Regions from separate parts of the Nocardioides imazamoxiresistens genome, predicted to be linked through region 2. Evidence: predicted binding sites of a transcription regulator. Region 2 holds the regulator's gene; each other region holds the start of a gene.
The links. The regulator LexA, encoded in region 2, represses DNA repair genes until DNA is damaged. The targets are predictions, from matches to a motif close to TCGAACANNTGTTCGA.

Region 1: a site for LexA is predicted at 2,614-2,629, ahead of recA (recombinase RecA). Genes of this name have one in related genera too.
Region 3: a site for LexA is predicted at 4,013-4,028, ahead of imuA' (DnaE2-dependent mutagenesis accessory factor ImuA'). Genes of this name have one in related genera too.
Region 4: a site for LexA is predicted at 3,357-3,372, ahead of ruvC (crossover junction endodeoxyribonuclease RuvC). Genes of this name have one in related genera too.

The regions. Positions count from the first base shown of each region.
Region 1 is NZ_JAVYII010000002.1:363,028-370,563, reverse strand. It holds gene RDV89_RS05860 (ABC transporter ATP-binding protein) at 1-58, shown strand, start outside; gene RDV89_RS05855 (ABC transporter permease) at 58-879, shown strand; gene RDV89_RS05850 (ABC transporter permease) at 879-1,727, shown strand; gene RDV89_RS05845 (GNAT family N-acetyltransferase) at 1,751-2,281, opposite strand; gene RDV89_RS05840 (DUF3046 domain-containing protein) at 2,387-2,581, shown strand; gene recA (recombinase RecA) at 2,786-3,832, shown strand; gene RDV89_RS05830 (regulatory protein RecX) at 3,930-4,475, shown strand; gene RDV89_RS05825 (PPK2 family polyphosphate kinase) at 4,534-5,397, shown strand; gene RDV89_RS05820 (HipA family kinase) at 5,394-6,176, shown strand; gene RDV89_RS05815 (DUF3037 domain-containing protein) at 6,173-6,622, shown strand; gene RDV89_RS05810 (sirohydrochlorin chelatase) at 6,586-7,329, opposite strand; gene RDV89_RS05805 (phosphoadenylyl-sulfate reductase) at 7,443-7,536, opposite strand, start outside.
Region 2 is NZ_JAVYII010000004.1:436,613-444,148, forward strand. It holds gene RDV89_RS11385 (ATP-dependent DNA helicase) at 1-970, shown strand, start outside; gene RDV89_RS11390 (alkaline phosphatase family protein) at 986-2,320, opposite strand; gene RDV89_RS11395 (alkaline phosphatase D family protein) at 2,322-4,040, opposite strand; gene RDV89_RS11400 (hypothetical protein) at 4,170-4,595, opposite strand; gene lexA (transcriptional repressor LexA) at 4,707-5,453, opposite strand; gene RDV89_RS11410 (LysM peptidoglycan-binding domain-containing protein) at 5,773-6,129, shown strand; gene RDV89_RS11415 (PKD domain-containing protein) at 6,230-6,799, opposite strand; gene RDV89_RS11420 (DUF6318 family protein) at 7,009-7,536, opposite strand, start outside.
Region 3 is NZ_JAVYII010000002.1:19,928-27,463, forward strand. It holds gene RDV89_RS04135 (prephenate dehydrogenase) at 1-178, shown strand, start outside; gene cmk ((d)CMP kinase) at 190-951, shown strand; gene RDV89_RS04145 (lysophospholipid acyltransferase family protein) at 948-1,682, shown strand; gene der (ribosome biogenesis GTPase Der) at 1,679-3,085, shown strand; gene RDV89_RS04155 (mycofactocin-coupled SDR family oxidoreductase) at 3,101-3,931, opposite strand; gene imuA' (DnaE2-dependent mutagenesis accessory factor ImuA') at 4,039-4,659, shown strand; gene RDV89_RS04165 (DNA polymerase Y family protein) at 4,656-6,236, shown strand; gene RDV89_RS04170 (error-prone DNA polymerase) at 6,236-7,536, shown strand, end outside.
Region 4 is NZ_JAVYII010000002.1:304,263-311,798, reverse strand. It holds gene RDV89_RS05550 (alternate-type signal peptide domain-containing protein) at 72-611, shown strand; gene RDV89_RS05545 (signal peptidase I) at 613-1,227, shown strand; gene RDV89_RS05540 (SipW-dependent-type signal peptide-containing protein) at 1,224-1,907, shown strand; gene RDV89_RS05535 (hypothetical protein) at 1,904-2,407, shown strand; gene RDV89_RS05530 (YebC/PmpR family DNA-binding transcriptional regulator) at 2,508-3,275, shown strand; gene ruvC (crossover junction endodeoxyribonuclease RuvC) at 3,399-3,968, shown strand; gene ruvA (Holliday junction branch migration protein RuvA) at 3,965-4,567, shown strand; gene ruvB (Holliday junction branch migration DNA helicase RuvB) at 4,578-5,645, shown strand; gene yajC (preprotein translocase subunit YajC) at 5,714-6,040, shown strand; gene RDV89_RS05505 (hypothetical protein) at 6,060-7,536, shown strand, end outside.

The DNA of each region.
Region 1 (7,536 bases), on a different contig from region 2:
GCGCGCCTCGTTGGAGGACGTGTTCCTGCGCCTCACCGGCCGGACGCTGGTGGACTGATGAGCACGACGACGAGCCCGGGCACCGGCGTCGCGCCGCCCGGCACGGTGGCCGCGGCGCTGCGGCTCACGGCGTACTGGTCGACGGTCTTCCGGCGCACCTGGCGCGGCGGCGTGGTCTCGGCGCTGCTGACCCCGCTGCTCTACGTGGTCGCGATGGGCGTGCTGCTCGGCGGGTTCGTCCGTGCCGACGCCGCGGAGCTCGAGGGTGCGACCTCCTACCTGGCGTTCGTGGCGCCCGGCCTGCTGGCGGCGCACGCCATGCAGATGGTGATCGGCGAGACCACCTATCCCGTGATGTCGGGCGTGAAGTGGAACAAGACGTACTACGCGATGCACGCCGCGCCGATCGGCATCGGCGCGATCGTCCTGGCGCACCTGGTCTTCGTCGGCCTCCGCACGCTGCTGGCCTGCGCCGCGTTCGTCGCCGTGCTGACGCCCTTCGGGCTCTTCGCGACGTGGTACGCCCCGCTCCTCACCGTCGCGGTGCAGGTGCTGGTCGTCGGCGCCTTCGCGGCGCCCGTCTACGCCTTCTCCGCGGGCCTCGACAACGAGTGGGCCTTCAACCTGCTGTTCCGGCTCGGGATGATCCCGATGTTCCTGTTCTCCGGGGCGTTCTTCCCGGTCGCGAACCTGGCGGCGCCGCTGGAGCTGCTCGCCAAGCTCACGCCGCTGTGGCACGGGGTCGACCTCACCCGGATGGTGGCGCTCGGCACCGTGGACGCGGGCGCGGTCGTGGTGCACGTGGCGTACCTGGCCCTGCTCACCGCCGTCGGCGGCTGGCTGGCCGTGCGCCGCCTCGGCGCGAGGATGGTGCACTGATGCCGCTGCTGAACGCGACCCTGACGGCCGACGCCGCCCGGCGCGACCGGGCCGGCCGGGGCGATCGCCGCGGCTCGCCGCTGACGGCGCGCGAGGCCACCCGTCTCGTCGCGCTGCGCAACCTGATGGCGTACCGGCGCTACTGGATGGCCTTCGCGACCGGGTTCCTCGAGCCCGTGCTCTACCTGTTCTCGATCGGCATCGGTGTCGGGGCCCTGGTCTCGGGGTTCGAGGTCGGCGGGGAGGAGATCGGGTACGCGGCGTTCGTGGCGCCCGCGATGCTCGCGACGTCGGCGATGAACGGCGCGCTCTACGACGCGACCTTCAACTTCTTCCACAAGCTGCGCTTCGGAAAGCTGTTCGACCAGATGCTCGCCACCCCGCTGACCACCATGGACGTGGCGCGCGGGGAGATGACGTGGTCGCTGGCGCGGGGCGGCATCTACGCCCTCGTGTTCTGGCTGGTGATGGTCGCGATGGGGCTCGTGGACTCGTGGTGGGGCCTGCTGGCGCCCGCCGCCGCCCTGCTGATCGGGTGGGCGTTCGCCGGGGTCTGCATGGCGGTCACCACGTTCATGCGCTCGTGGCAGGACTTCGAGTACGTCACGCTGGCGACGCTGCCGATGTTCCTGTTCTCGGCGACCTTCTTCCCGGTCACCGCGTTCCCGACCTGGCTGCAGTGGGTGATCGAGGTGACGCCGCTGTACCGCGGCGTCGTCCTCGTGCGCGAGCTGTGCACCGGACACGTCACCTGGGGCGCCGCCTTCTCGGTCGTCTACCTCGTCGGTCTCGGCCTGCTCGGGCTCGCCGTGGTGCGCCGCCGGCTGGACCGTCTGCTGCTGTCCTAGGTGCCGGCCCCGCCCGGGGCGGCTCAGCCGAGGACGGCGTCGCCGGTGGGCATGTTGACCAGCATGCGCTGGTAGAAGGCCATGTCGATCCACTGGTCGAACTTGTAGCCCACCTGGCGGAACTCGCCGACCTTGGTGAACCCGCACGCGATGTGCAGCCGCTCGCTCGCCGGGTTGGGCAGCGAGACGGCGGCGATCGCGGTGTGCACGCCCGAGACGGCCATCGTCTGCAGCAGGGCGGGGTAGAGCATCCGGCCGACCCCGCGTCCGCGCACCGACCCGTCGAGGTAGACCGACGTCTCCCGGGTCAGGTCGTAGGCCGGACGGGGCCGGAACGACCAGGAGTACGCGTAGCCCACCACGCGGTCGTCGGTGTCGACGGCCACCAGGAGGTGGTCGCCCGGGTGCTCGCCGTCGAGCCGCGCCCGCCAGTACTCCGAGTCGGGAGGGTCCAGGTCGAACGTCGCGAGGGTGTGCTCCACGGCGTGGTTGTAGATCGCCGCGATGCTGGGCAGGTCACGCTCGGTCGCCGACCGGGTCGAGTACTCCGACATCCGGCTATCTTCTCGCACCGGACGTCCCCGTGGTGCGCGGCAGGTGCAGATGGGTGAGGATGAAGGGGTGCCGATGCCCGCCACGACCCGTCCCACGCCCGCCCCATGAGGCACACGGAGCTCCGCCGTCGGCTGGAGGCCGCCCTCGGGGAGGCGCACGCCGCGACGTGGGCGGACATGCAGGTGATGTCCGCGCTCGGCGGGCGGACGGTGAACGAGGCGCTGGCGGCGGGCGTCAGCCCCAAGGACGTCTGGGCGGCCGTGTGGGAGCGGCTCGAGCTGCCCGCCTCCGAGCGCTGACGCGTCGCGACACGCCGACACGGTGGCGGTGATCGAACAGATGTTCGTCTACGCTTCCTGTCCACAAGCACACATCGGGTCGAGCTTCTCCCCAGACGACGACGGGCCAGCCCGCGTTGTCGGTGGTCCGGCCTAACGTCGTGCTCACACGAACCAGGGGTGGTCCACGAGGCCGCCGACGACTCGGGCGCAGGCCCGGAGGGGATGAGGACCATGGCTGGTGCAGACCGCGGCAAGGCGCTCGACACGGCGCTCGCGAGCATCGAGAAGCAGTTCGGCAAGGGCTCGATCATGCGGCTGGGCGACGACACCCGCGCGCCGCTCGAGGTGATCCCGACCGGGTCGATCGCGCTCGACGTGGCGCTGGGCCTCGGCGGCCTCCCGCGCGGTCGCGTCGTCGAGATCTACGGTCCGGAGTCCTCCGGAAAGACGACCGTCGCGCTGCACGCGGTCGCCAGCGCGCAGCGCGCCGGCGGCATCGTGGCGTTCATCGACGCCGAGCACGCGCTCGACCCGGAGTACGCGAAGGCGCTCGGCGTCGACACGGACGCCCTGCTGGTCTCGCAGCCCGACTCGGGTGAGCAGGCGCTCGAGATCGCCGACATGCTGGTGCGTTCCGGCGCCCTGGCCCTCGTCGTGATCGACTCCGTCGCCGCGCTCGTGCCCAAGGCCGAGATCGAGGGCGAGATGGGCGACAGCCACGTCGGCCTCCAGGCGCGACTGATGAGCCAGGCGCTGCGCAAGATGACCGGTGCCCTCAACGGGGCTGGCACGACCGCCATCTTCATCAACCAGCTGCGCGAGAAGATCGGCGTGATGTTCGGCTCGCCCGAGACCACGACCGGTGGCCGGGCGCTGAAGTTCTACTCGTCGGTGCGCCTCGACGTGCGCCGCATCGAGACGCTCAAGGACGGCACCGACATGGTCGGCAACCGCACCCGCGTCAAGGTCGTGAAGAACAAGGTCGCGCCGCCGTTCAAGCAGGCCGAGTTCGACATCATGTACGGCAAGGGCATCAGCCGCGAGGGCGGCCTCATCGACGTCGGCGTCGAGGCGGGCCTCGTCCGCAAGGCGGGTGCCTGGTACACGTACGAGGGCGACCAGCTCGGCCAGGGCAAGGAGAACGCGCGCAACTTCCTGCGCGACAACCCCGACCTCGCCAACGAGCTCGAGAAGAAGATCCTCGAGAAGCTGGGCGTCGGCCCGCAGGTCGACCAGCCCGACGAGCCGATCGGCGTCGATGACTTCTGAGCGGCCGCGCGGCTCGCGTCGACGGGCCCGGCAGGGCCCGTCGGCCCGGTCGGGCCCGCCGGGCGAGGCCGCATCCCCTCCACCCCCCGACCCAGCGGTGGAGGGTGAGGAAGCCGACCCGGAGCGGGTCGCCCGCACCATCCTGCTCGACCAGCTCACCGGCCGCGCGCGCAGCCGCAAGGAGCTGGCCGACAAGCTGGCCTCCCGTGACGTGCCGGAGGAGGTGGCCACGCGCCTGCTCGACCGGTTCGAAGAGGTGGGCCTCGTCGACGACGAGGCGTTCGCCCGCATGTGGGTCGACGGACGTCGCTCCTCGAAGGGGCTGGCGCGTCGCGCGCTCGGCCACGAGCTGCGGCGCAAGGGCATCGACGCGCCGACCGTCGAGGCGGCGCTCGACGAGGTCGACCCCGACGACGAGCGCGAGACCGCCCGCGTTCTGGTGCGCCGCAAGCTGCGCTCGATGCAGGGCCTTGAGACCGCGGTGGCGACGCGCCGACTGGTGGGGATGCTGGCGCGCAAGGGCTACGGCTCCGGGGTGGCGTACGCGGTGGTGGCCGAGGAGCTGAGGCGCGACCGCGAGGGTGGCGACGACGACGAGCTGCTCGACGGTCTCGACGGCGCGGGCGAGGACTTCGGTCTCTGAGGCCCGGTCCCGCCGGCCCTCGACCCGCCTGCCCCCGCCCCGGTGGGATAGTGGCGCGGTGGACGTCTCCGAGCTGCCGGCCCCGACCGGGCCCTGGTCCCTGACCGACATCGACCCGTCCGCCACCCCGGGCTGGAGCGAGGGCAAGGCCGCCGGCCGCGCGCACCTCGAGTCGCTCGGCCCCGAGCTGGCCGACCTCCAGGAGCGGCTGTTCGCGGAGGGACGCACCCGACCGGGAGCCCGCCGTGTGCTGCTGGTGCTGCAGGGCATGGACACCTCCGGCAAGGGCGGCACCGTCCGCAAGGTGATGCGCCTGCTCGACCCGCAGGGGGTCCGCGTCGCCTCCTTCTCCAGCCCGACCCCCGAGGAGCTGAGCCACGACTTCCTGTGGCGCGTGCGCCCGCGGGTCCCGGCGCCGGGCCAGGTCGGCGTCTTCGACCGCTCCCACTACGAGGACGTGCTGATCGCCCGCGTGCGCTCGCTGGTGCCGGCCGACGAGGTCGAGCGTCGCTACGCGGCGATCCGCGACTTCGAGGCCGAGCTCGTGGCCGGCGGCACCCGGGTGGTCAAGGTGCTGCTGCACGTCTCGCCCGACGAGCAGCGCCGGCGGCTGCTCGAGCGGCTCGACGATCCCACCAAGCACTGGAAGTTCTCGCCGGCCGACATCGACGACCGGGCGCTGTGGGCGGACTACCAGCGCGCGTACGAGATCGCCGTCGAGCGCACCACGACCCCCGACGCGCCTTGGTTCGTCGTCCCCGCGGAGTCGAAGTGGTACCGCAACCTCGCCGTGGCCTCGCTGCTGCTGCGCGAGCTGCGCGCGCTGGACCTGGAGTGGCCGAGCGCCTCGTTCGACCCCGACGAGCAGCGCCGCCGCCTCGTCGACGCCGACCCGCTCGCGACCGCGGCGGAGCAGGCGTGAGCCCCTCGGTGCCGTCCCTGGACGTCCAGCGCGTCGTCCGCTACGTCACGCCGCTGCGCGAGGGCGGGAGCCTGCCCGGGATCGTGGAGTCCGACGACCTGGGCACGTACGTCTGCAAGTTCCGCGGAGCGGGCCAGGGCCTGCGGGTCCTCGTCGCGGAGGTGATCGTCAGTGGGCTCGCGGAGGCGCTCGGCATCCGCACGCCCCGGCTCGTCGTCCTCGACCTGGGTGCCGACATCGCCCGCTACGAAGCCGACGAGGAGGTCCAGGACCTGCTGCGCGCGAGCATCGGGCGCAACCTCGGCGTCGACTTCCTGCCGGGCGCGTTCGGCTTCGACGAGACCAGCACGACCCCCGACGAGGTCGCGCGTGCGGTGCTCTGGCTGGACGCCTTCACCGCGAACGTCGACCGGTCCTGGCGCAACCCGAACCTGCTGCTGTGGCACGGCGACGTGTGGGCGATCGACCACGGCGCGTCGCTGTACTTCCACCACGCCTGGTCCGGCGGCGTCACCGACCCCGCGCGCTTCGCGGCCCAGCCCTGGCGCGTGGACGACCACGTCTTCGCCGACCGGGTGCCGCTGCTCGCGGCGTACGACACGCAGGCCCGCGAGGCGCTGGGCGGCGACGTGCTGGCCGACGTCGTCGCGCGCGTCCCCGACGACTGGCTCGACCCCGTGCCCGGCGCCGGAGACCCGGCGGCCGTGCGGGAGGCGTACCTGCGGTTCCTGCGCGCCCGGCTGGCCGGTCGCGCCTGGCTCCCGGGGGTGGACGCGTGAGCGGGCCCGAGCAGCACCCCTACCAGTACGTCGTGCTGCGCTGCGTGCCGCGCGTGGACCGCGAGGAGTTCCTCAACGTCGGCGTGGTGCTCTACTGCGAGGAGTCGCGCTTCCTCGACGCTGCCTGGAGCGTGGACGAGGCCCGGCTGCAGGCGGCGTTCCCGGCCCTCGACCTCGGAGCCCTGTGCCGCGCGCTGGAGTACGTCGAGGGCGTGTGCGCGGGCGACGAGCGGGCCGGTGCGGCTGGCGGGCACGCCCCCGGCACGCGCTTCGGGTTCCTCAAGGCGCCGCGCAGCACCGTCGTGCAGCCCGGCCCCGTCCACGGTGGCGTGGCAGCCGATCCCGCAGCCGCGCTGCGCCGGCTGCGGGACCGGCTGGTCGGGCCGGAGAGGCCCCAGGAGCCGGGGTCTCAGACCGGGACGAGCTCGACCGCGCCGACGGCGTAGCGCGCCAGCACGACGCGGGCGACCTCCGGGTGCGCGCCCAGCGGCGCGGACACGGCCACCGCACCGGCCTCGAGGGCGAGCTCCGCGGCGCGGTCCGGCAGCTTGCCGGGCGCCAGGAACAGCGAGGCGACCGCCACGTGGCGACGACCCTCCGCGCGGAACGCGCGCACGGCCTCGCCGGTGGCCGGGGGAGCGCTCGCGGCGAACGCGGCGGTCACCGGCAGCTTGTGGCGCGCGCCCCAGACCCGGGCCAGGCGGGCGACGGCCTGGTTGGCCAGCGCGTCGCTGGAGCCGGCCGCGGCGAGGACCAGCGCGTCGAGCTCACGGACGCGGGCGGCCCGCAGCGCGGAGCGCAGCCGCTCGTCGAGCACCTGCAGGAACACCTGCTCGAGACCGAGGATGTGCGACGCGCGGATCTGCAGGCCCTCGTGGCGCGCGGTGGCCTCGGCGATCGCGGCCGGGACGTCGACCTTGGCGTGGTAGGCGTCCGAGAGCAGCAGCGGCACGACGACGATCTCGTCGTGACCGGCGCGGACGAGCTTGTCGACGACGGTCTGGAACGTGGGCTTCGACAGCTCGAGGAACGCGGCCTCGACGCGCAGGTCGGGGCGCTGGGCGCGGACCTCGCCGACGAGGGCCTTGATGGTGGCGGCGGAACGCGGGTCCCGGCTGCCGTGGGCGAGGGCGATGAGAGCGGGGGCGGCCATGACGGCCTCCTTCGAGGGAGTTGGTCGCGGGGCGACCGGTGTGTGCTGCGTGTTCGGGGCGAGGCTCCGCCGTGGAGCCCGCGTGACGTGTCAGAACCGGGCGGGTGCCCGCATCACATGTGGATGCCGCACTCCGTCTTGTTCGTGCCGGCCCAGCGCCCGCTGCGCGGGTCCTCGCCGGGCGCGACGCGCCGCGTACACGGCCAA
Region 2 (7,536 bases):
CTTCGAGCACGCGGAGCGGCTGGCGGCGAACACGGACGCCGACGTGGTGTGGCTGTCGAAGGCGTACGGCCGCGACCGCGTGCCCGACCGCCTCTGCGTGGCCCCCCTGCAGGTCTGGGGCCAGATGCGCGACCGGCTCCTGAGCGAGTCGACGGTCGTGTTCACCAGCGCGACCCTCATGCTCGGCGGCGACTTCGACGCGGTCGCGGCCACCGTGGGGCTCAAGGCCACCGAGCGGGTGCGCGACGGCGCGGCCGCGCCGGCCAAGGTCGGCAAGGAGGAGGACGGTCCGACCGTCCTGCCGTGGAGCGGGCTCGACGTCGGCTCGCCCTTCGACTACGGGCGCCAGGGCATCCTCTACGTCGCCCGCCACCTGCCGACGCCGGGCCGTGACGGCCTGGGGGCGGCGCAGCTGGACGAGATCGCGCGTCTCATCGACGCCGCCGACGGTCGCACCCTCGGCCTCTTCTCCTCCCGCCGCGCCGCGGAGGCCGCGGCGGAGGCGGTGCGCGAACGGCTCCCGCACCTCACCACGCTGGCGCAGGGCGACGCCCAGCTCTCCGAGCTGACCCGACAGTTCGTGGGCGACCCGCACACGAACCTGTTCGGCACCCTCGGGCTGTGGCAGGGCCTCGACGTGCCGGGCGACACCTGCCAGCTGGTGATCATCGACCGGATCCCGTTCCCGCGCCCCGACGACCCGCTGTCGTCGGCGCGCCAGCGGGCCGCGGACGCGGCCGGCGGCAACGGGTTCATGCAGGTCGCGGCGACCCACGCGGCCCTGCTGCTCGCCCAGGGCGCCGGCCGCCTGATCCGCACCACGGCCGACCGCGGCGTCGTGGCGATCCTCGACCCCCGGCTCTCCACGGCGCGCTACGGCCGGTTCCTGGAGGCCAGTCTCCCGCCGATGTGGCGCACGGCCGACCCCGACGTCGTGGTGAAGGCGCTCGCGCGCCTCGCGGGCGACTGAGGCGGCGACCTCGCCTCAGGCGCGCAGCAGCGACCGCCCGTCGTAGGGGTGGTTCGGGTCGGCCGGCACGCCGAGCATCTCGCCGACGGTCGGGGCGACGTCGACGGTGTGGGCGAGGACCGAGCTGGTGCCACGGCGCACGGAGGGGTGACCGCCGGCGATGAAGAACGGGATCGGCTCGGTGGTGGGGTGGCCGTGGTTGCCCGGGATGGGGTTGTTCACCACGAACGGGTCCGAGAAGCGCCAGCCCGCCTGGCAGTACGCGACGACGTCGCCCGCCTCGGGGCCCAGCCGCAGGCTCGGGGTCGCCGCCCGGTCGTGGGCCGCGAGGACCCCGCGCTGCGTACGCACGATCTCGAGGATGCGCCGCACCCCGGCCGCGCGCCGCGCGGGCGACCCGATCCAGTAGACGAGGTCCGCCCCGCCGTTCTGGGAGATTGCGAAGTTCCCGACCAGCGTGGGGTCGGCGTTGAGCGCGGGCTGCAGCGAGATCACCCGGTGCGGCAGCGACCAGTCCATCGAGTGGTCGGCGAGCACCAGGACCAGCGAGGTGCTCCACCGCCGGGTCTCCTGAAGGTGGGAGACCAGGCGCTGCACCTGGCGGTCGGTGGAGAGCAGCGCGAGCCGGCGGGCGAGCTGCAGCCCGAGGCCGCCGGTGACGTCGCTGTGGCCGGCCCGGTCGATGTCGCCCAGGTTCACGAACGTCAGGTGGGGGTCGTACTGGTCGATCATCTCGATCGTCGCGTCCATGGTGAACCCGTCCGGCGCGTGCCCGGTGACCGGCAGGATCGGGCTCGGCTCCCAGCGGTAGGTCGCCTGGCGGCCGAAGATCCCGTAGAGGTAGTCCTTGCTCAGCACCGACGCGGTGCGCAGCCGCTGCCGCGCGCCACGGGCGAGCAGGGTCTCCCGCTTGAGGTCGGTGGGCAGCTCGAGGGTGCGCTCGGCCCCGAGCGTGCGGTCCCACACCGCGTTGGCGGGCACGCCGGTCCGGTCCGGCCGGAGGCCGGTCATCATCATCACGTGGTTCGGGATCGTCTCGGTGATCGGCAGGGAGCGCGCCCGGGCGAAGTTGCGGCCGCTGTCGCGCAGCGCCTTGACGTTCGGCATCAGGCCGGAGTCGATCTCGTCGGGACGGCACCCGTCGATCACGACGACGTACGCCCGCTTCGTGGTCGCGGCGGCGGCCCGCTCCGCGCCGGGCGCCGCGGAGAGCAGCAGTCCGGCGCCGGCGGCGCCGGCCACCTTGAGGAAGGTGCGGCGCTCGGCGGCGGGTCGGTGCCGCTCGCGCTCGGGATCGCCGTCGAGGAAGGGCGAGGGGCGGTCGGTCCGTGGCTGGTGGCACTCGTGCATGTCAGCGTCCTCCCACGGGCCCGGCGGCCCGGCTCAGCTTGTTGGTCCCGGCGAGGGTCTGGAACGACGCGGTGTGCGTCGTGCCGGCGCCGCGCTGGTCGCGGGGGCCGGTGACGTACCAGTCCATCTGCACCCGCGCGGGGGTGACGTCGAGGACCGAGTAGCCGTGGCTGTCGAAGTCGATGTAGCGGATGTGGCGGTTGGCGAGCCGCAGCACCGCCTCCACGGCCAGGCTCGCCGTGCGCGGCGGGGCGCCGAGGATGTCCTTGAGGTTGTTGGACGTCACCGACGAGGCGACGAGCTCGACGCCCGCCGACGGGCTGAGGGGGTAGGTCCCCGCGTCGTGCGGCAGCTCGCAGGCCCAGCCCGAGTGGATGTCCCCGGTGACGAAGACGGTGTCGCGGATGCCCTGGTCGCGCAGGTGGGCGAACAGCTCGCGGCGGTCGTCGGTGTAGCCGTCCCACTGGTCCACGTTGTAGGGAGCGCCGTCGCGCGGGAGCAGGCCCGTCACGTCGTTGACCGGGTCCACGAGGTCGGTGGGCAGCTGGGCGAACGTGACGGGCGAGATCATCACGGGGTTGCCGACCAGCTTCCACTGCGCCGCCGACGACGACAGCGCGTCCTTGAGCCACGCCATCTGGGTCGAGCCCGTGATCGTCCGGTCGGGGTCGTTCACCCCCGGGGCGACGACGGGGTAGGCGACCTGCTCGGAGCGGTAGGTGCGCAGGTCGAGCATCGAGATCTGCGCGAGCCGGCCGAACTGCAGCGTGCGGTAGAGCCGCGCCCCGTCACCGAGCGCGGCGGTGCCGTTGAGCCGGACCGGCATCCACTCGTCGTACGCGCGGTGCGCGCGCGACCGGCGTACCGGCCAGGACCCCTCGGTGGACGGCTGGTGGTTCTCGGCGCCGTGGCGGTGCGCGTCGTTGGTGTGCTCGTGGTCGTCCCAGGTCACGATGAACGGGTAGCGGGCGTGCAGGGCCTGCAGGTCGGGGTCCTGCTTGTACTGCGCGTGGCGCTGGCGGTAGTCGGCCAGCGTGACGATCTCCCGCGCCGGCACGTGGGCGCGCACGTCGACGTTGTCCTGCCCGAGCCCGTACTCGCCGGGCGCGTACTCGTACAGGTAGTCACCGAGGTGCAGGATCGCGTCGAGGTCGTCGCGGGCGGCGAGGTGCCGGTACGCGTGGAACCACCCGGCCTGCAGGTTGGCGCACGACACGACCCCGAAGCGGATCCGCTCGGGGGTCGCCGTGCGGGCGGGAGCGGTGCGCGTACGCCCGACCGGGCTCCAGCGGTAGTCGTGCCGGAAGCGGAACCAGTACCACCGGGCCGGCGCCAGGCCGGTCACGTCGATCTTGACCGTGTGGTCCGCCGACGCGCTCGTGTCGACGTGCCCGCGGGCGACGATCGAGGTGAACCGCGCGTCGGTGGCGACCTGGTAGCCCACGCGGACGGCCGGGCCGCGCCCGGAGCCCGGGGTCGCGTCGGGGCTCGGGGTGACGCGCGTCCAGATCACGACGCTGGTGGGCAGCGGGTCGCCCGAGGCGACGCCGTGCTGGAAGTACGCCCCGGCGCCGGTAGTGGCGGCGGCGTCGGCGGGGTCCGGGGACACGGGGTCGGTGGCCACGAGGGCGGCGCCGGTGGCGATGCCGGCGGCGGCGAGGACGCTGCGGCGCGGCAGCGGCGGGAGCGTGGGGCGCTCCTCGGCGGTGGGCGGGATCACGTCCGCTGCAACGAGCGAGACGGGCCGGGGTCTCGGGGCCGACGCACGATGCGGCGGATCGTCGCCCGGACGTCGCCCCTCGTTCACCGACGCGGGACCGCGTCGGGGCGGGGGTCGGGGAGCGACGGCTCAGAAGTAGGAGAGCACGTAGGCGCAGACCAGGCCCACGATGACGAGCAGCGCGACCACCCGGGCCCACAGGGGGATCGAGCTCTCGAACTTCTCGGGCTCGGCGCCCGGGCGGTCCGCGCCGCGCAGCTCCGGCGGGTCGTCCAGGTCGCCCTCGTAGGGCGGGGGACGGTGCGCCGAGGGGTGCTGGCGCCGGGCCTCGAGCTCGGCGGAGCAGCCGTCGAACCAGTCGTCGACCGCTCCCGGGGCGTACACCTGGCTTCGGTGCACGAGGCGGAACGGGCGGGTGTCGAAGGGGCCGGGGTGCAGGCCGGTGCGCCGGCCGCGGCGGATCTCCTCGCACAGCTGCCAGACCTGGCGGTCGACCTCGGCGATCTCGTAGCCGTCGGCAGCCTCCAGCACCGGGAAACGCGGCACGTCGGTCATCCGGGACTCCTCGAGAACGGCTGCGCCGATGCTACGGCGCACGGGGGGACGCGACGCAGCCGGGGAGGCCACGGGGGCCTCCCCGGCTGCGGGGCACGACGGCGGTCGGTCTCAGAGGCGGCGCAGGACCGCGGTGACCTTGCCGAGGATGGTGGCGTGGGTGCCGTCGATGGGCTCGTACGCCGGGTTGTGCGGCAGCAGCCAGACGCGGCCGTCGCGGCGCTGGAACGTCTTGACCGTCGCCTCGCCGTCGATCATGGCCGCCACGATCTCGCCGTTCTCGGCGTTCGGCTGCTGGCGGACCACGACGTAGTCGCCGTCGCAGATGGCCGCCTCGACCATGGAGTCGCCCGAGACCTCGAGGAGGTAGAGCGTGCCGTCGCCGACCAGCGCGTGGGGGAGGGGGAACACGTCCTCGACCCGCTCCTCGGCCAGGATCGGGCCACCGGCCGCGATGCGACCGACCACCGGCACGTACGTCGCCGCCGGGCGGGCGTCGCCGATCCCCGTCTCGTCCACGTCGCTCTCGTCGGGCGCCACGACGGCGGCGTCCGGCTCGGACCCGGCCGCCGTGACGACCTGGATCGCGCGCGGGCGGTTGGGGTCGCGGCGCAGGTAGCCCTTCTCCTCCAGCGTCTTGAGCTGGTAGGCGACGGACGAGGAGCTGGTCAGCCCGACCTCCTCGCCGATCTCGCGCATGCTCGGGGGATAGCCGTGCTTCTCCAGCGCGTCGGTGATCACGGCGAGCACCTTCGCCTGGCGCGGGGTCAGTCGCGCCTGGCCGACGCCCGGCTCGGGCACGGACGCGACGTCGGCGACGTCCTTCGAGCCGCGGCTGGGCTTTCGTGTGCTGGCCATGGTGTGCCTTCCTCCCGCGCTGCAGCGCGTCGTGACGGTGCCGGACGTGTGGAGGGGACGCTAGCGGCATCCGAGGTCGACCTTCAAACACCTGTTCGATGCGGCGTGTCGAGGGTGTCGCGGGGCCGACGGTCGGGCCGCTCGAAGAATTGTTCGAACAGGACCTTGATTTCGTTCGAACACCTGCTCTAATCTCGCTCATGTGTTCGATCGAACGTGTGATCGACAGCGGGGCCGGCGCAGTCGCCGGAGCCGAACTGTCGGTGGCCGTCGGTAGACAACAGCTCGTCACGACCGAACTCTTCCCCTGGAGGTCACCATGAGCACGTCCCTCGCCGCTCCCGCCCTCGGCCGCACCGCTGCGACGCCGCGCCCGCACCACGGCTCCGTGCGCCTGACGCGCCGCGGCCGGATGGTCGTGGTCGCGCTCGGCCTCGGCCTGATGCTGCTCCTGGGCGTGCTGCTGACGACGACCTCCGCCGCGACGGACGAGGCCGTGCCGAGCACGACCGAGACCATCCGCGTCGGTTCGGGCGACACCCTGTGGGACATCGCCTCCGAGCGCTCCGGTGACGCCGGGGTGCAGGAGGTCATCGACGACATCCGCGCGCTGAACGCGATGGACACGGCCGAGCTGCAGGCGGGCCAGCTGCTCGTCGTGCCGGCCGAGGGCTGAGCCCTCCACGAACCCCGACAGGTCGCCTCGACCCCGACCTGTCGGTCAACCGGGGAAGAACAGGGGCGGGACCGCGACGGCGGTCCCGCCCCTCCTGCGTTCAGTCGGTGAGGACGGGCGTGGCCTCGATGACCTCGAGGTCGACGGAGGGGCTCGTCATGTCGACGGTGCCGGCGACGTCCGCCCACGGGCCACCGTCGACGCGGTAGCGCGCGCCCCACGTGACGGTCACGGAGGTCGCGACCGTGCCGGTGGACTCGTAGGCGTGCGTGACGAGCAGGTCCGGGTACGCCGCGCCCGGCGTCGTCGTCGAGCGCACGGTGCCGTCGCCGAACGACCAGGTGTAGCTCGCGGGGGAGATGTCGAGGTCGACCTGGCTGCCGAGCAGCGTGACGCTCGTGGTGAACGGCTCGGCGACCGTGTAGAAGTTCGTGTCCAGGTTGACCAGCGTGCGTGCGTCGGGCGGTTGGATGGTCAGCGTCGCTTCGGGGAGCGGGACGTCCTGGAAGGCCGTCAGGACGATCGCGTCGGTGATCGCGGCCGTGGCGGGCGCCGTGCACTGCGACTCGGGCATGTTCGTGCCGACGAGGATCGAGGCCGCGTTGTTGGTCGCGGTCTCGGCGTCCGCGCACGGAACGTCGACCTGGCAGATCGGGATGATTGCGGGCACCGTGCACGTCGCGCCGTCGAGTCGCGCGTACGCCGCGGCGGCGAGCTCCTCCGGGGTCGGCGCCCGCCCACTCTCGCTGCCGATGCCGCGTCCGTTCGCAATGCGCTCGGTTCGCTCGATGGATGCGTTGAAGCCAGATGCGCCAGGATCAACCGTCGAATCACCGGGGTCTAACCCCTGTAGTGCTGCCGCAGCGGAGAGCGCGAGGGTCAGTAGGCGTAACTGAGCATCCATGCGATCTGCCACCCCGCTTCTGGTGTGAAGTCGAGTCCCAGCTCGGTCCAGCCGTACGGGTCAGGCGTAGAGCCGCTTATTGAGACGTCCGAGGTGACTACTGTCGCTACCGCCTGCGGATCCTCGGGCGCCGCGTCTCTAGGGGAGGCATCGCTCAGCGACCAGGTCCCGGATCCGGATGAATCGTCGCCAGCCGTCTCCTCGATCTCACCGATCGCCGCCTCGCATACCTCACACGATGGTGCATAGAAACGGCGGGCCGGCCCGCCGTCCCCCGTTGCGATCGCGTAGTTCACCAGCTCGACCCAGTGCTCCACGAACGCGACGGCGGCTGCGTCGTCGTCGCCCTGCGCCTCGGGCGGCAGCTCCGGCACCGGCTCGGCCGCCTCGGTCCCGTCCCCGCCCGCCTCGTCGGTAGCGGTCGAGGTCGACTCCGGTGGCGGATCGGCGGCCGCGTCGTCGTCGTCGCTGCAGCCGACCAGGCCGGCCGTCAGCACGATGGC
Region 3 (7,536 bases), on a different contig from region 2:
CGGCGAGCTGGCCCGGTTGTTCGCCGACGCCGTGGCGAGCGGGGTCAACATCGAGGACATCCGCATCGACCACGACCCGGGTCGGCCCACCGGTCTCGTCGAGCTGGTCGTCGACGCGCGTCGCAGCGAGCACCTGCTCGTCTCGCTCGAGGAGCGTTCCTGGGTGACGCACAGGTAGGCTGCGCGCCCGTGAGCACCGCCGGACACCCCACGCCCGACCCCGCCGACCGCCCCGCCGACCGCCGCGCTGACCGTCCCGCCGACCAGGACGCGGCCGGCCTCGTGATCGCCCTCGACGGCACCTCCGGGTCCGGCAAGTCCAGCACCTCGCGTGGCGTCGCGGCGCGGCTCGGCCTCGCCTACCTCGACACGGGTGCCCAGTTCCGCGCGGTCACCTGGTGGCTGCTGCAGCAGGGCGTCGACGTGCACGACACGACGCGCGTCGCCGCGCTCGCCGACACCCCGCGGCTGGTCTCCGGGACCGACCCGGGCGCGCCGACGATCACCGTCGACGGCGAGGACGTCTCGGGCCCGATCCGCTCCGAGGCGGTCAACGCGGCCGTCAGCCCGGTCAGCGCGGTCCCCGAGGTGCGCGCGCGGCTGCTGGCGCTGCAGCGCGCCGCGATCTCGGAGGCCCTCGCCACGGGGCGCGGCATCGTCGTCGAGGGCCGCGACATCGGCTCGGTCGTGTGGCCGGCCGCTCCCGTCAAGGTCTACCTGCACGCCGACGCGTCGGCGCGTGCCGCCCGTCGCGCCACGGAGGAGGGCGGCAGCGACCCGAGCGCCACCGAGCAGTCCCTGCTCGCCCGCGACGCGATCGACTCGACCCGTGCCACCGCGCCGCTGGTGCGCGCCGACGGCGCGGTCGAGATCGACACCACGCCGTTCACGCTCGACGAGGTCGTCGGCCAGGTGGTCGGGCTCGCCGAGGCGGTCGAGGCGCGCACGTGACGCAGGCCCCGGCCCGGCCGCGTCGCTGGCTGCTGCACGGGGGCCGACCCACCTCGCGGTTCCTGATCCGCCGCGGCTTCGGTGTCCGGGTGCACCACGGCGAGCGTGTGCCGCCCCGGGGCGGCGTGATCCTCGCCGCGAACCACATCGGCTTCGCGGACGGTCCGCTGCTGGCCATCTTCAGCCCGCGCCCCGTGCACGCCCTGACCAAGCAGGAGATGTTCGCCGGCCCGCTGGGGGCGTTCCTGCGCACCTGCGGCCAGGTGCCGCTCGACCGGTTCCACGTCGACCGCGGCGCCGTGCGCACCTGCGTCGACGTCATCGAGCGCGGCGGCGCCGTGGGGGTGTTCCCCGAGGGACGGCGCGGACCGGGCGACCTGTCCCGCTTCCACCGGGGCGCGGCGTACCTGGCCCTGGTCTCCGGCGCACCCGTCGTGCCGGTCGCGATCCTCGGCACGCGCGAGCCCGGCGGCAGCAGCCGCGACCTGCCGCGACGTGGCACCACGGTCCATCTCCACTACGGTGAGCCCCTACGGCTGCAGCAGCAGGCGTGGCCGCGCCGCCGGGAACAGGTGGAGGAGGTCTCGTTGTTGCTGCGGCGGCGGATGCTGGACAACCTCGCGGCCGCCACGGCGACGACCGGGCTGGAGCTGCCCGGCCCGTTGCCGCCGGACGACCTCGACGACGACCCGTACACGGGTCTCGTCCCCCTCGAACCAGGAGCACCATGAGCGAGCACGACGACCTGCAGGCCCCGAGCGACCCGGTCGGCGACCCGACCGAGGTCCCGGTCGGTGGCCCGGTCGAGGACGAACGCGGTCCGCTCCCGGTGCTGGCGATCGTCGGTCGCCCCAACGTCGGCAAGTCGACGCTGGTCAACCGGATCATCGGTCGGCGCGAGGCCGTCGTCGAGGACCGCCCCGGCGTGACCCGCGACCGCGTCTCCTACGACGCCGACTGGAACGGCCGCTCGTTCACGGTCGTGGACACCGGCGGGTGGGACCCCGACGCGCGGGGCCTGGCCGAGCGGATCCGCGAGCAGGCGGAGATCGCGGTGTCGCTGGCCGACGCGGTGCTCTTCGTCGTCGACGCGACGGTCGGCATCACCGACGCCGACGAGGCGGTGGTGCGCGTGCTGCGCCGGGCCGACAAGCCCGTTGTGCTGGCCGCGAACAAGGTCGACGACCAGCGGGCCGAGAACGAGACGTACGGCCTGTGGAACCTGGGTCTCGGCGAGCCGCACCCGGTCTCCGCGATCCACGGCCGCGGCTCCGGCGACCTGCTCGACGCGGTGCTCGCCGTGCTGCCCGAGCCGCCGGCGTACCAGCCGCCCGCCGTCGGCGGTCCGCGCCGGATCGCGATCGTCGGCAAGCCCAACGTGGGCAAGTCCTCGCTGCTGAACAAGCTGGCGGGCGAGAACCGCGTCGTCGTGGACGACGCGTCGGGCACGACGGTCGACCCGGTCGACGAGCTGATCGACTTCGGTGGGCGCACCTGGCGCTTCATCGACACCGCCGGCATCCGCAAGCGGGTCAAGGAGGCCTCGGGGCACGAGTACTACGCCTCGCTGCGCACCTCGACCGCGATCGACCGCGCCGAGGTCGCCGTGCTGGTGATCGACGGTGGGCAGTCGATCTCCGAGCAGGACATGCGGATCATCCAGACGGTGCGCGAGGCCGGGCGGGCGCTCGTGATCGCGTTCAACAAGTGGGACACGGTCGACGAGGAGCGTCGCTACTACCTGGAGCGGGAAATCGAGCGCGAGCTCGTGCAGGTGCAGTGGGCGCCGCGGATCAACGTCACCGCCCGCACGGGCTGGCACGTCGACCGGCTGGTGCCGGCGCTCGACCGGGCGATCGAGGGCTGGGAGACCCGGGTGGGCACCGGTGCGCTCAACGCGTTCCTGGGCCGCCTGGTCGCCGAGCACCCGCACCCGGTGCGGGGCGGCAAGCAGCCGAAGGTGCTCTTCGGCACGCAGCCGTCGACGGCGCCGCCGACCTTCATCCTGTTCACCTCCGGCAAGCTCGAAGCGTCCTACGAGCGCTACATCGAGCGGCGCCTGCGCGAGGAGTACGGCTTCGTCGGCACCCCGATCGTGCTGCAGCAGCGGGTGCGGGAGAAGCGCAAGCGCTGAGGTTCGGCGCCGGCGCTACCTGACGAGGGCGCCGGCGTCCACCGGCAGGGCCGTCCCCGTCACGAAGCGGGCGGTCTCGCCGGCGAGGAACAGCACCGCGTTGCTGACGTCGTCGACCTCGACGAACGGCACGTCGAGGGCGTGCATCGCGTGGAACATCGGTTCGACGTCCTCGCGGCTCGGGGCCTCGGCCTCGGGGAGGAACAGTCGGTAGATCGCGTCGTTGAGCAGCATCCGCGTGTTGACGTTGGTGGGGAGGACCGCGTTGACGCGGATGCCCTCGGGACCCAGTTCGTTGGCGAGGCTGCGCATGATGCCGAGGACGCCGTGCTTGGCCGCCGCGTAGTGCGCGTTGTTGGGCAGGCCCTTGAGCCCGGCGATGGAGCTGATCAGGACGAGGCTGCCGCCGCGCCCTCCGGCCCGCACGTGGGGGAGCGCCGCCCGCACCGTGTTCCAGACCCCGGTGAGGTTGGTGTCGAGCATGTCGCGCCAGATGTCGTCGGTGAGGTCGGCGACGGGGTAGCTGCCGGCGATCCCGGCGTTGGCGACGACCACGTCGAGCCGGCCGAGGCGGGCGACGCCGTCGTCGACCGCCGCGGCGAGGACGCCCGGATCGCGGACGTCCGCCTCGGCGGTCACGACCTGGCGCCCCTCGGCCTCGACGAGGCGCCGGGTCTGCTCGAGGTCCTGGGGCGTGGCCATGTCGTAGGGAGCGCCGCCGACCGGGGCGCAGAGGTCGGTGGCGATGACGTCCGCGCCCTCGCGCGCGAAGCGGACGGCGTGGTTGCGGCCCTGGCCGCGAGCTGCTCCGGTGACGAGGACGACCTGTCCGTCGAAGGGTCCCACAGCGACCTCCTGAGTCCGAGATTGATGCAGAACATACGCATGGAAAGGCGGGCGGGCAACCGTCGCCATCGCTTGTGTTGTTCGAACAAATGTTCGATCATCGTCCTGTGTCCGTCCCCGCCCTCGCCACCGCCGACGACCCGCTCGCGGTCGTCGCCCAGCTGCGTCGCAAGGTCGCCGCGCTGGAGGGCGGACCGGCGCGCGAGACGGTGCCGACGCACCCGTCGCTGAGCGGTCTGCTGCAGCTGCGTGCGGGCGCGGCGTACGGCGTCGACACCGCCCGGCTCGCCCTCACCCTGCTCGCCGGCGCGTCCGGCGCGGGGGAGTGGACGGCCGCGGTGGGGTGGCCCGACCTCGGGGTCGAGGCGGCGGTCGAGCTCGGCGCCGACCCCGCCCGCACGGTGCTGGTGCCCGACCCGGGCGAGCTGTGGCTGGAGGCCACCGCCGCGCTCGTCGACGTGGTCCGCCTCGTCGTGCTCCGTCCGCCCGCGCGGGTCGACGCCCGGGCGGCGAGCGTCCTCGAGGCCCGGCTGCGCAAGCGCTCCGCGGTGCTGGTGGTGTGGGGCGAGTGGCCACGCTGCGAGGCCCGGCTGGGCGTCGAGGAGAGCCGCTGGGGCGGCCCCGAGCGCGGGGACGGACGGCTGCGCTCGCGCTCGGCCCGTGTGGTCGTGCGCCGGGGTGCCGCCCCGCCGCGCAGCGCCGAGGTCCGTCTCGAGGTCGCGGGGTGAGCCGCGTGCTGGCCGTGTGGTGTCCCGACTGGTCGGTCGTCGCCGCCCTCGCCGACGAGGGCCTCTCCGCGGCGCTGCCCGCGGCGGTCCTCAACGGCAACCACGTCGAGGTCTGCAACGCTCCCGCCCGGGCCGAAGGGGTGCGTCGGGGGATGCGGCGCCGCGACGCCCAGGGGCGCTGCCCCGAGCTCGTGCTGCTCGACGCCGACACCGACCGCGACGCCCGCGCGTTCGAGACGGTGCTCGGGGTGGTGGAGCAGCTGCGTCCCGGCGTCGCACCGCTGCGCCCCGGCCTGCTCGCCGTGCGCGGCCCGGGCCGCTTCGGCGCGGAGGACCACGCCGCGGCGACTTTCGCCGAGGCCCTCGTCTCGGCCGGGGTCTGGGACGTGCGGATCGGCATCGCCGACGACCTCTTCACCGCCGAGCAGGCCGCGCGGCGCACCGACGTGCAGGGCCACGAGGTGGTCGAGCCGGGCGGCTCGGCGGCCTACCTGCGCTCGCTGCCCGTCGAGGCGCTGCTGGCCGACCCGGAGGCCGGCGAGCTGGTCTCCCTGCTGCACCGGCTGGGTCTGCGCATCCTCGGCGACCTCGCCGCGCTGCCGGTGGCCGACGTCGCGCGCCGCTTCGGGGCGTACGGCGAGCAGGTCCACCGCCGCGTCCGCGGCGAGCGCTCCGGCCCGCTGGCGTCGCGCACGCCGCCGCCCGAGCTGGCCTGCGACGTCGGCTTCGAGCCGCCGCTGGACTCGGTGGAGGCGATCTGCTTCAGCGTGCGCACGACCGCCGAGCGCTTCGTGGCCGGGCTGGCCGAGCGGCAGCTGGTCGCGACCTCCGTGCGCGTCGAGGCGTCCTGCGCGGGGCCGCACGGCGAGGACGTGGTGGTCTCCTCGCGCGAGTGGCTGCACCCGCGGCACTTCACGGCCCGCGACCTCGTCGACCGGGTGCACTGGCAGCTGCAGGGGCAGGCCCAGGGCTCGGTGCGCAGCCGCCGCGCGGTCGCGGCGGTCACCGAGCCGGTCACGCGGGTGCGGTTCCTGCCCGAGACCACCGAGCCCGAGTCCGCGCACGCCGAGGGGCTGTGGGGCGGCGGTGCCTCCGAGCAGGTGGAGCGGGGGATGGCGCGGGTGCAGGCGCTGCTCGGCTACGACGCGGTGCGGGTCCCGCTGGCCCAGGGCGGGCGTACGCCGGCCGCGCGCCAGCGCACCGTGGCCTGGGGGGAGCGCGTCCGCGTGGTCCGCTCGCCCGAGCAGCCGTGGCCGGGGCAGATCCCCGCGCCCGCGCCGGTGCGGGTCTTCGCGTCCCCGCTGCCGAGCGAGGTGCAGGACGCGACCGGGGTGCCGGTCGAGGTCGACGAGCGGGGCTGGGTCAGCGGGGAGCCGACGATCGTGCGGACCCCCGACGCCGGCTGGCTGCCGATCGAAGCGTGGGCCGGGCCGTGGCCGATGGACGAGAGCTGGTGGGAGGCCGACGGCTCGCCGACGCGGCGGGCCGCGCGCTTCCAGGTCGTCGGGGTGGACGGGCGCGCCTGGCTGATGGCCTGCGTGGACGGCGCCTGGTGGGTCGAGGCGGGCTACGACTGATGGGCTGGAACAACCCCGCGGTGCCGTGGAGCGAGCTGGAGCGCCGGCTCTCCGGGCGTCCCGGCGCGGACGACGCGCCGATCTCGCGGCGTCGGCGACGACCCTCGCGGATCGACGTGGCGGCGCCGAGCGGGCCGACGGTGCCCTACGCCGAGCTGCACTGCCACAGCCACTACAGCTTCCTCGACGGCGCGAGCTCGCCGGAGGACCTGGTCGCCGAGGCCGCCCGGCTGGGGCTGCACGGGATCGCGCTGACCGACCACGACGGGTTCTACGGGGCGCCGATGCTCGCCGAGGCCGCGGCGGCCGTGGCGCCCGCGCCGGGGCGTACGCCGTTGCGCACCGTCTACGGCGCCGAGCTGTCCCTGGGCCTGGGCGGCCCGCAGAACGGGGTCCCGGACCCGGAGGGGCAGCACCTGCTGGTCCTGGCGCGCGGGGTCGAGGGCTACCACCGGCTCGCGGCCGCGATGACCGACGCCCACCTGCGCGGTGACGAGAAGGGCCGCCCGGTCTACGACCTCGACGAGCTCGCGGAGCGCGGCCGGGGGCACTGGGTGGTGCTGACGGGGTGCCGCAAGGGCACCGTGCGCAGCGCCCTGGCTGCCCACGGTCCCGCGGCGGCGGCCGCCGAGACCGCCCGGCTCGTCGGGCTCTTCGGTGCCGAGCACGTCGTCGTCGAGCTGACCCGGCACGGGCGAGCGACGGACCTCGAGACCAACGACCTGCTGGCCGGGCTCGCCGCCGAGCAGGGGCTGCCCGTGCTCGCGACGAACAACGTCCACCACGCGACGCCGCCCGGGCACCGCCTGGCCGCGACGATGGCGGCGGTGCGCGCGCGCCGCAGCCTGGCGGACATGGACGGGTGGCTGACGCCGGGCCCCGCGGCCTACCTGCGCAGCGGCGCCGAGATGGCCCGGATGTTCGAGCGGTACGCGGGGGCGGTCGCGCGCTCCGTGACGCTCGCGGACGAGCTCGCCTTCGACCTCTCCGCGGCCTCCCCGCGGCTGCCGAGCCGCAACATCCCCGAGGGCCACACCGCGGCGAGCTGGCTGCGGGTGCTCACCGAGCGCGGTTTCGCCGAGCGCTACGCCGGCACGCCCGCCGAGGCCGAGGCACGCGAGCGGGTCGAGGCGGAGCTGGAGGTGATCGTCCGCAAGGACTTCGCGGGCTACTTCGTCATCGTCCACGACATCGTCGCCTTCGCCCGCAGCCGCGACATCCTCTGCCAGGGCCGGGGCAGCGCCGCGAGCTCGGCGGTCTGCTACGCGCTCGGCATCACCGCGGTCGACGCGGTCTACTA
Region 4 (7,536 bases), on a different contig from region 2:
CCCCGCGGAACCGTCGTTTCGTGGGTCGTGCCGGGAAGTCCTCTCGGCTCGGACCCGAGGGAGACCACGACATGAAGAAGACGACGAAGGGCGCGCTGGCGGCCGGCACCGCGGCGGTGCTGCTGCTCGGCGGAGCCGGCTCGCTCGCCTACTGGACGGACACCGCCACCACCGACGGCACGACGATCCAGAGCGGCCACCTGAAGCTGACCGACCAGGACTGCGACGGCGGGTGGAAGCTGGACGGCGACACGGCGTACGCGAACCAGCTGCTCGTGCCGGGCGACAGCCTCACCCAGACCTGCACCTACCGGGTCTCGGTCGCGGGAGAGCACCTGAAGACGGTCGACTTCGCCGTGACGGCACCGACTGACGTCACCGGCGCCCAGGCGCTCGTCGACGAGATCGGCGTGACGACGTCGGTCGAGCTCGACGGCGAGCCGCAGGGCACGGCGACCGGCGTCGACGTCACGGACGGCGAGCTGGTCGAGATCACCATGACGATCGACTGGCCCTACGGCGCGCTCGACAACGACTCCAACGTGCTGGGCGGCCTCAGTGCCACGCTCGCCGCGTTGAGCGTCACCGTCACGCAGAACCACACGGCCTGACGTGGTCGGCCGGCTCCGGTCGGCGACCGCAGCCGGCGCACGGGTCGCGAGCTGGCTCGTCCTGCTCCTCGCCCTGGCCGCGGTGGTCCTCGCCGTCCTCGTGCCCCGGCTCGCCGGGGCGACGCCGTACACGGTCCTGACCGGCTCCATGAGCCCCGAGCACCCGCCGGGCACCCTGGTCGTGGTCCGTCCGGTCCCGTCCGCGGAGATCGGCGTGGGCGACGTCATCACCTACCAGCTGGAGTCCGGCGAGGGAACCGTCGTGACCCACCGCGTGGTGGAGCAGGGCGTCCAGTCGGACGGGGAGGCGTGGTTCCGCACCCAGGGGGACGCGAACGCGGTGCCGGACGCGGAGACGGTGCGCGAGGTACAGGTGCGCGGGCGGCTGTGGTACTCCGTGCCCCACCTGGGTCGCGCCAGCGCCCTCCTGACGGGCGACAGCCGCGTCCTGCTGACCTACGGCGTGGCGGGTCTCCTGGCCCTCTACGCCGCCTCGATGTTCACCAGCACGCTCGCCGAGCGGCGGCGCCGGCCGGCGACCGGCCGCCACGTCGCCGGGGCCGAGCCCACCACCGAGGCCACGCCCCACCCGACCGAGGAAGGAGCACGCACGTGACGGACCACCGCGCATCCCGGTCGTCGGCGCACCGCGGCGTCCACCGGGCTGCCCGCCGCGCTCCCAGCGGTTGGCGGGTCCGCGCGCTGGCCGCCCTCGTGCTGCTGCTCGCCCTCGGCTCCGCCGGCACGCTGGCGTCGTGGAACGACACGGCGACGGTCCAGACGGGTGCCATCCGCTCGGGGTCGATGGACCTGCAGGTGGCGGCGGTCGCCTCGCCGAACGGTGCGACCACGTGGTCGGCCGTCGGCACCGGCGCCGGGCTGGATGCGACGTCGATCACCGCGAGCGGGCTAGCGCCGGGGGAGACCGTCGCGTTCCCCCTGTCCTTCCGCAACGTCGGCGACCCACCGCTGGACTACGCGGCGACGGTCCGCACGGGTGCGAGCTGGACCTACGTCGGCGCCACGATCTCGGTGCGTGTCGGGACGGGCGCCGCGACGAACTCCGCGGCCGGGACGTACCCGCGTACCGGAACCTGTTCCGGCCCGCTCCAGGGCACCGCGACGACGGTCACCACGACCGACACCGTGGTGCTGGCCCCGCGACGTCTCGCGGGCGGTGGAGCGGTCGAGACCCTGTGCGTCGTGGTCGGGATGCTGGGCGACGCCACGAACGCCAACCAGGGGAAGACGGGCACCATCCGGCTCGACGTCACCGGCACGCAGGCGGTCTCGTGAGGTCGCGGCACTCGGCGGGCCTCCTGCTCGCGGTCGCCGGTCTGGTGCTGCTCCTGCTGGTCGGCTCCGGCGGACCTACCACGACGGCCCGCTTCACGGACGCCGCGACGGGCACGACGGGCGCCGTCGGCTCCCTGACCGTCGTCGGGCCGAGCCGGCTCACGTGCGGCACGGGAACCAACTCGGCCACGGTGTCCTGGACGGCCGACGTCCATCTCGACTACCAGGTGGTGCTCCGGCGCACGACCGCGCCTGCGGCCACGATCTCCACGCGGCTCGTGACCGGGACCGCGTCGTCGGTGCCCTACACGAACCTCAGCGACTTCGGGTTCCCCCTCAACATCGGGTTGGGCACCTACGACTTCGAGGTCGACGTGCGCGCCTACGCCCCCGCACCGTCGGGAGCGTCCACCACGCCTTGGCTGACACCGGCCGCCATCACCTCCCGCGTCCAGGTGTCGACGCTGCTCGTGGGGCTCACCGCGACCTGCCGCCCCTAGCACCCCGGGACCGCCACCTCGCCGCCCCGCTAGGATCGTCCGAGGCCCGGGCAGCTGCCGTCGCCGGGCGCGCCGTACGAGCTGAGTAGAAGAGGGACGCATGTCTGGCCACTCCAAGTGGGCGACCACGAAGCACAAGAAGGCCGCGATCGACGCCAAGCGCGGCAAGCTGTTCGCGAAGCTGATCAAGACGATCGAGATCGCCGCGAAGATGGGTGGCCCCGACCCCTCCGGCAACCCGACGCTCTACGACGCCATCCAGAAGGCGAAGAAGCAGTCGGTGCCCAACAAGAACATCGACTCCGCGGTCAAGCGCGGTGGCGGTCTCGACGGCGGCGGCGTCGACTACGAGACGATCATGTACGAGGTCTACGGCCCGCAGGGCGTCGCGCTGCTCGTCGAGTGCCTCACGGACAACCGCAACCGCGCCGCCATGGAGGTCCGCACCGCGGTCACCCGCAACGGCGGCACGATGGCCGACCCCGGGTCGGTGTCCCGCCTGTTCCAGCGCCGAGGCGTCGTCGTGGTGGCGAAGGAGCAGGAGGGTCGCGAGGTCACGGAGGACGAGGTGATCGAGGCGACCCTCGACGCCGGCGCGGACGAGGTCGCCGACCACGGCGAGGCCTTCGAGGTGCAGTCCGAGCCCGGCGACGTCGTCGCGGTCCGCACCGCGCTGCAGGAGGCGGGGATCGACTACGACTCGGCCGAGGTGCAGTTCGTCGCGACCATGGACATCCCGGTGGCGGAGGCCGACGCGGCGGCGAAGGTCTTCCGGCTCGTCGACGTCGTCGACGACCTGGACGACGTGCAGAACGTCTACACCAACGCGGACATCCCCGACGACGTCCTGGCCGAGGTCGACGCCTGAGGGGCTGAGCGCAGGACGCGCCCCGACTGCCTCGGCGCGTCGGTCGCGGCAGCGGTGCGCCCGCACGGTAGCGTTCCGGGGTAGAACACACGTTCGACGTCGACGACCGCAGGAGGGCTCCGGATGCGCGTGCTCGGGATCGACCCGGGGCTCACCCGCTGCGGCATCGGCGTGGTCGACGGCCGCCTGGGGCGTCCGCTGACGCTCGTCGACGTGAACGTCCTGCGGACGTCGGCGACGGAGCCGATCCCCGTGCGTCTGGTGACCATCGAGCGCGGCGTCGAGGCGTGGATCGAGGAGCACCGGCCCGACGTCGTGGCGATCGAGCGGGTCTTCGCCCGTTCGGACGTCAGCACGGTGATGGGCACCGCCCAGGCGAGCGGCGTCGCCATGGTCGTCGCCGCGCGGCGGGGCATCCCCGTCGCCCTGCACACGCCCAGCGAGGTGAAGGCGGCCGTGTCCGGCAGCGGCCGTGCGGCCAAGCCGCAGGTGGGTGCGATGGTCGCCCGGATCCTGCGTCTCGACGCGCCCCCGAAGCCCGCGGACGCGGCGGACGCCCTGGCGCTCGCGATCACGCACGTGTGGCGGGGCGGGGCGTCCGACCGCATCGAGGCGGCACGCGCCGCGGCGGGTGCCGCGGCGCCCACGAACAGGTACGCGGCGGCGGTCGCGGCCCACGGGAGGAAGTCATGATCGCGTTCGTCCGCGGCGAGGTGGCCACGGTCGGCCTGACGTCGGCGGTGCTCGACGTCGGTGGTGTCGGGATCGAGCTGCAGTGCGCGCCCGGGACCCTCGCTGGCCTCCGGCGCGGCGAGCAGGCGACGCTGTCGTCCAGCCTGGTGGTGCGGGAGGACTCGCTCACGCTCTTCGGCTTCGTCGACGCCGACGAGCGCTCGCTCTTCGAGCTCGTCCAGACGGCCTCGGGCGTGGGCCCGAAGCTCGCCCAGGCCATGCTCGCGGTGCTGCGTCCCGACGACCTCCGTCGAGCCGTCGCGGACGAGGACGTGAAGACCCTGACCCGCGTCCCCGGGATCGGGCAGAAGGGCGCCCAGCGCATCATCCTGGAGCTGAAGGACCGCATCGGCGCTCCGGGGACCGTCGCGACCCTGCCCGGCGAGACGCCGTCGGCCGGCGCCGCGTGGCGACCGCAGGTGCACGAGGGCCTGGTCGGCCTCGGCTGGTCGGCCAAGGAGGCCGACAAGGCCGTCGACGCCGTGGCGCCGCAGGCCGGTGCGACCCCCGACGTGGCCGCACTGCTCCGTGCCGCCCTGCGCAGCCTGAGCAAGGCCTGACGGGCGTCCCGTGGAGCACGACGAGGAGCTGAGCGCCGCCGAGGAGGCCCACCTCCGCTCGCTGGTGGACGCCGAGGCGGACGGCGACGAGCGCGCGGTCGAGGCCGCGCTGCGGCCGCGGTCGCTCGACGAGGTGGTCGGCCAGGAGCGCGTCCGCGAGCAGCTGGGGCTGGTGCTGGAGGCGGCGCGGCGCCGCGGGCGTACGCCCGACCACGTCCTGCTCTCCGGGCCCCCCGGCCTCGGCAAGACCACCCTGGCCATGATCATCGCGGCCGAGATGAGCGCACCCCTGCGCCTCACGAGCGGGCCGGCCATCACGCACGCCGGCGACCTCGCGGCGATCCTGTCCGGGATGAACGAGGGCGACGTCCTGTTCGTGGACGAGATCCACCGGATGTCGCGACCGGCCGAGGAGATGCTCTACATGGCGATGGAGGACTTCCGCGTCGACGTCGTCATCGGCAAGGGCCCGGGCGCGACCGCCATCCCGCTGGAGATCCCGCCGTTCACCCTCGTGGGCGCCACCACCCGCGCAGGTCTGCTCCCCGGGCCGCTGCGCGACCGGTTCGGCTTCACGGCCCACCTCGAGTTCTACGAGCCGGGCGACCTCGACCGGATCGTGCGGCGCTCGGCGGGGCTGCTCGGGTGCGAGGTCGAGACCGCCGGGTCTGCGGAGATCGCCTCCCGCTCGCGCGGCACGCCCCGGATCGCCAACCGCCTGCTGCGCCGGGTCCGCGACTACGCCCAGGTGCGGGCCGACGGGCTCGTCACGCGCGAGATCGCCCGCGTCGCCCTCGACCTCTACGAGGTCGACGAGTCGGGGCTGGACCGGCTCGACCGGGCGGTCCTCGACGTCCTGTGCCGCCGTTTCGGCGGCGGCCCCGTCGGCGTGTCCACCCTCGCGGTCGCCGTGGGGGAGGAGCGGGAGACGGTCGAGGAGGTTGCCGAGCCGTTCCTCGTGCGCTCCGGCCTCCTGGCCCGGACGCCCCGCGGACGCGTGGCCACGCCGGCCGCCTGGCGCCACCTCGGGCTCGCGCCGCCTGCCGTCGACGGCACGACGCCGCTCTTCGGGCCCTGACCACCACGGGTAGTATCGGCCGCGGCGCGCTCGCGCCCTGACCTGTCGCCGAACCGAAAAGACGGCTCGTGGAAATCATCTTCATCGTCCTGCTCTTCGTCATGATGTGGCTGCTGCTGATCCGCCCGGCCCAGCGTCGCCAGAAGGCGCAGACCGAGCTGCAGAACTCGGTGCAGATCGGCAACGACGTCATGCTGACGAGCGGCATCTTCGGCACGGTCACCGAGATGCCCGAGGGCGACCGCCTGCGCATCCAGATCGCTCTCGGCGTCGAGATCGAGGTCGTCCGCGGCGCGATCGCCATGGTCGTCCCCAAGGAGGACGACGGCTCGCACGACGCGCTCGACGCCGACGCCACCACGGACTCGCCGTCCGTGGACCTCGACAAGCACTGATCGGCCGCACGACGTGGTCGTGTCCCCCGGGCGGCTCCCGCGCGGGGTGGTCCTCTACGTCGTCCTGATCGCGACCGCGCTGGGCGTCGTCGCGCTCACGGCCAGCTGGACCCCGCGCTGGGGCGTCGACGTCCTCGCCGGCACACGCGTGGTCGTGACGCCCGCCGCGACCGACGCGTCCCGGGCGGACCTCGAGTCCACCGCGGACTCCCTCGAGCAGCGCGCCCACGCCGCGGGCGCTCCCGGCGCTGCCGCCCGGGTGCGCTCCGACGGCGCGCTCTCCGTGTCGTTGCCCGGCCAGCCCGACGGCCGTGTCCTCGACGCGCTCCGGGCGACGGGTCGCGTCGAGGTGCGGCTGGTGCTGGCGGGCAGCACGCCCCCGCCCGTCGTGCTCGACGAGGAGGACGTCACCGGCGGATCCGGCGGCGACCGCGACGGGGCCGACGAGGTCCCGGGCGCCGACGACGAGCAGGACGAGACCGGTGAGCCGGCCCCGGGCGCCGGGCTGCCCGGCGGCGTCGCCGTCGACCCGCCCGTCGAGCCCGTCGTGCCCGCGTGCCCCGTGCCCGGCCGCAGCGTGGACGTGGACGGTGTCGTCGTGGCCTGCGGACCGCAGGGGGGCAGCTTCGTCCTCGGCACGGTGCTGGCCGCCGAGGGCGACGTGACCGGCGCCGAGGCGGTGCTGGAGGAGGGCCTCTGGGGCGTACGCCTCCACCTCGGCGCCGACGCCGCCACCCGCCTGGCCGGTGCCGCCGCCCTGGTCGAGGCCCACGACGGCCCCCTGCTCGCCGCGCGGCAGGCCCGGTCGGACGCAGGGGCCCGCGCGGAGACGGCGGACGAGGGCGGCGAGGACGAGCCGACACGACCGGCCCTCGAGCCCGTGCGCCTGGCGCTGACCGTCGACGACGAGCTCGTGCTCGTCTCGCCGAACCTCCCCACCGCGGCCGGTGACGCCGGGGGAGGCGCCGACGGCGCCGGCGGGGACGCGGTCCCGGCGCTGCCCGACGCCGGGTCGTCGGAGCCCGGCACGGTCGTGCTGCTCGGGGCGCTCGACCAGGAGGAGACGAGCGTGGTCGCGGCCCGGGCGGCCGAGGGCTCGCTCCCGGTGGAGGTCGCGACCGTCGACGTCGTGCGCCTGGGCTCCACGCTCGGCCCCGACGAGGGTGCCCGCGGCGCCGTGGCGGGCCTCCTCGCGGGTGCGCTCGGGCTGCTCGCGGCCCTGGGGGCGCTGCGGCGCCGCGCCCTCCCGCTGGTCGCGACCGCGACCGGCACGGCTCTCGCCTCGGTGCCCGGGGTGCTGCTCGTCGACCAGGTCGTCGGTCTGCCCCTCGGGCTCCCGGTGGCCGTGGCCGGGATGGTGGCGGGTGCGGCCGCCCTCGTGGTCCCGGCGGTGGGACGCGAGGCATGGCCGCTGTGGTGGCCGGTCGTCGCCACGTCGGCCCTCGGCGGCCTCGCCGTGCGTGTCGTCGTCGGCGGGGAGCCGGGCGACGTGGGCA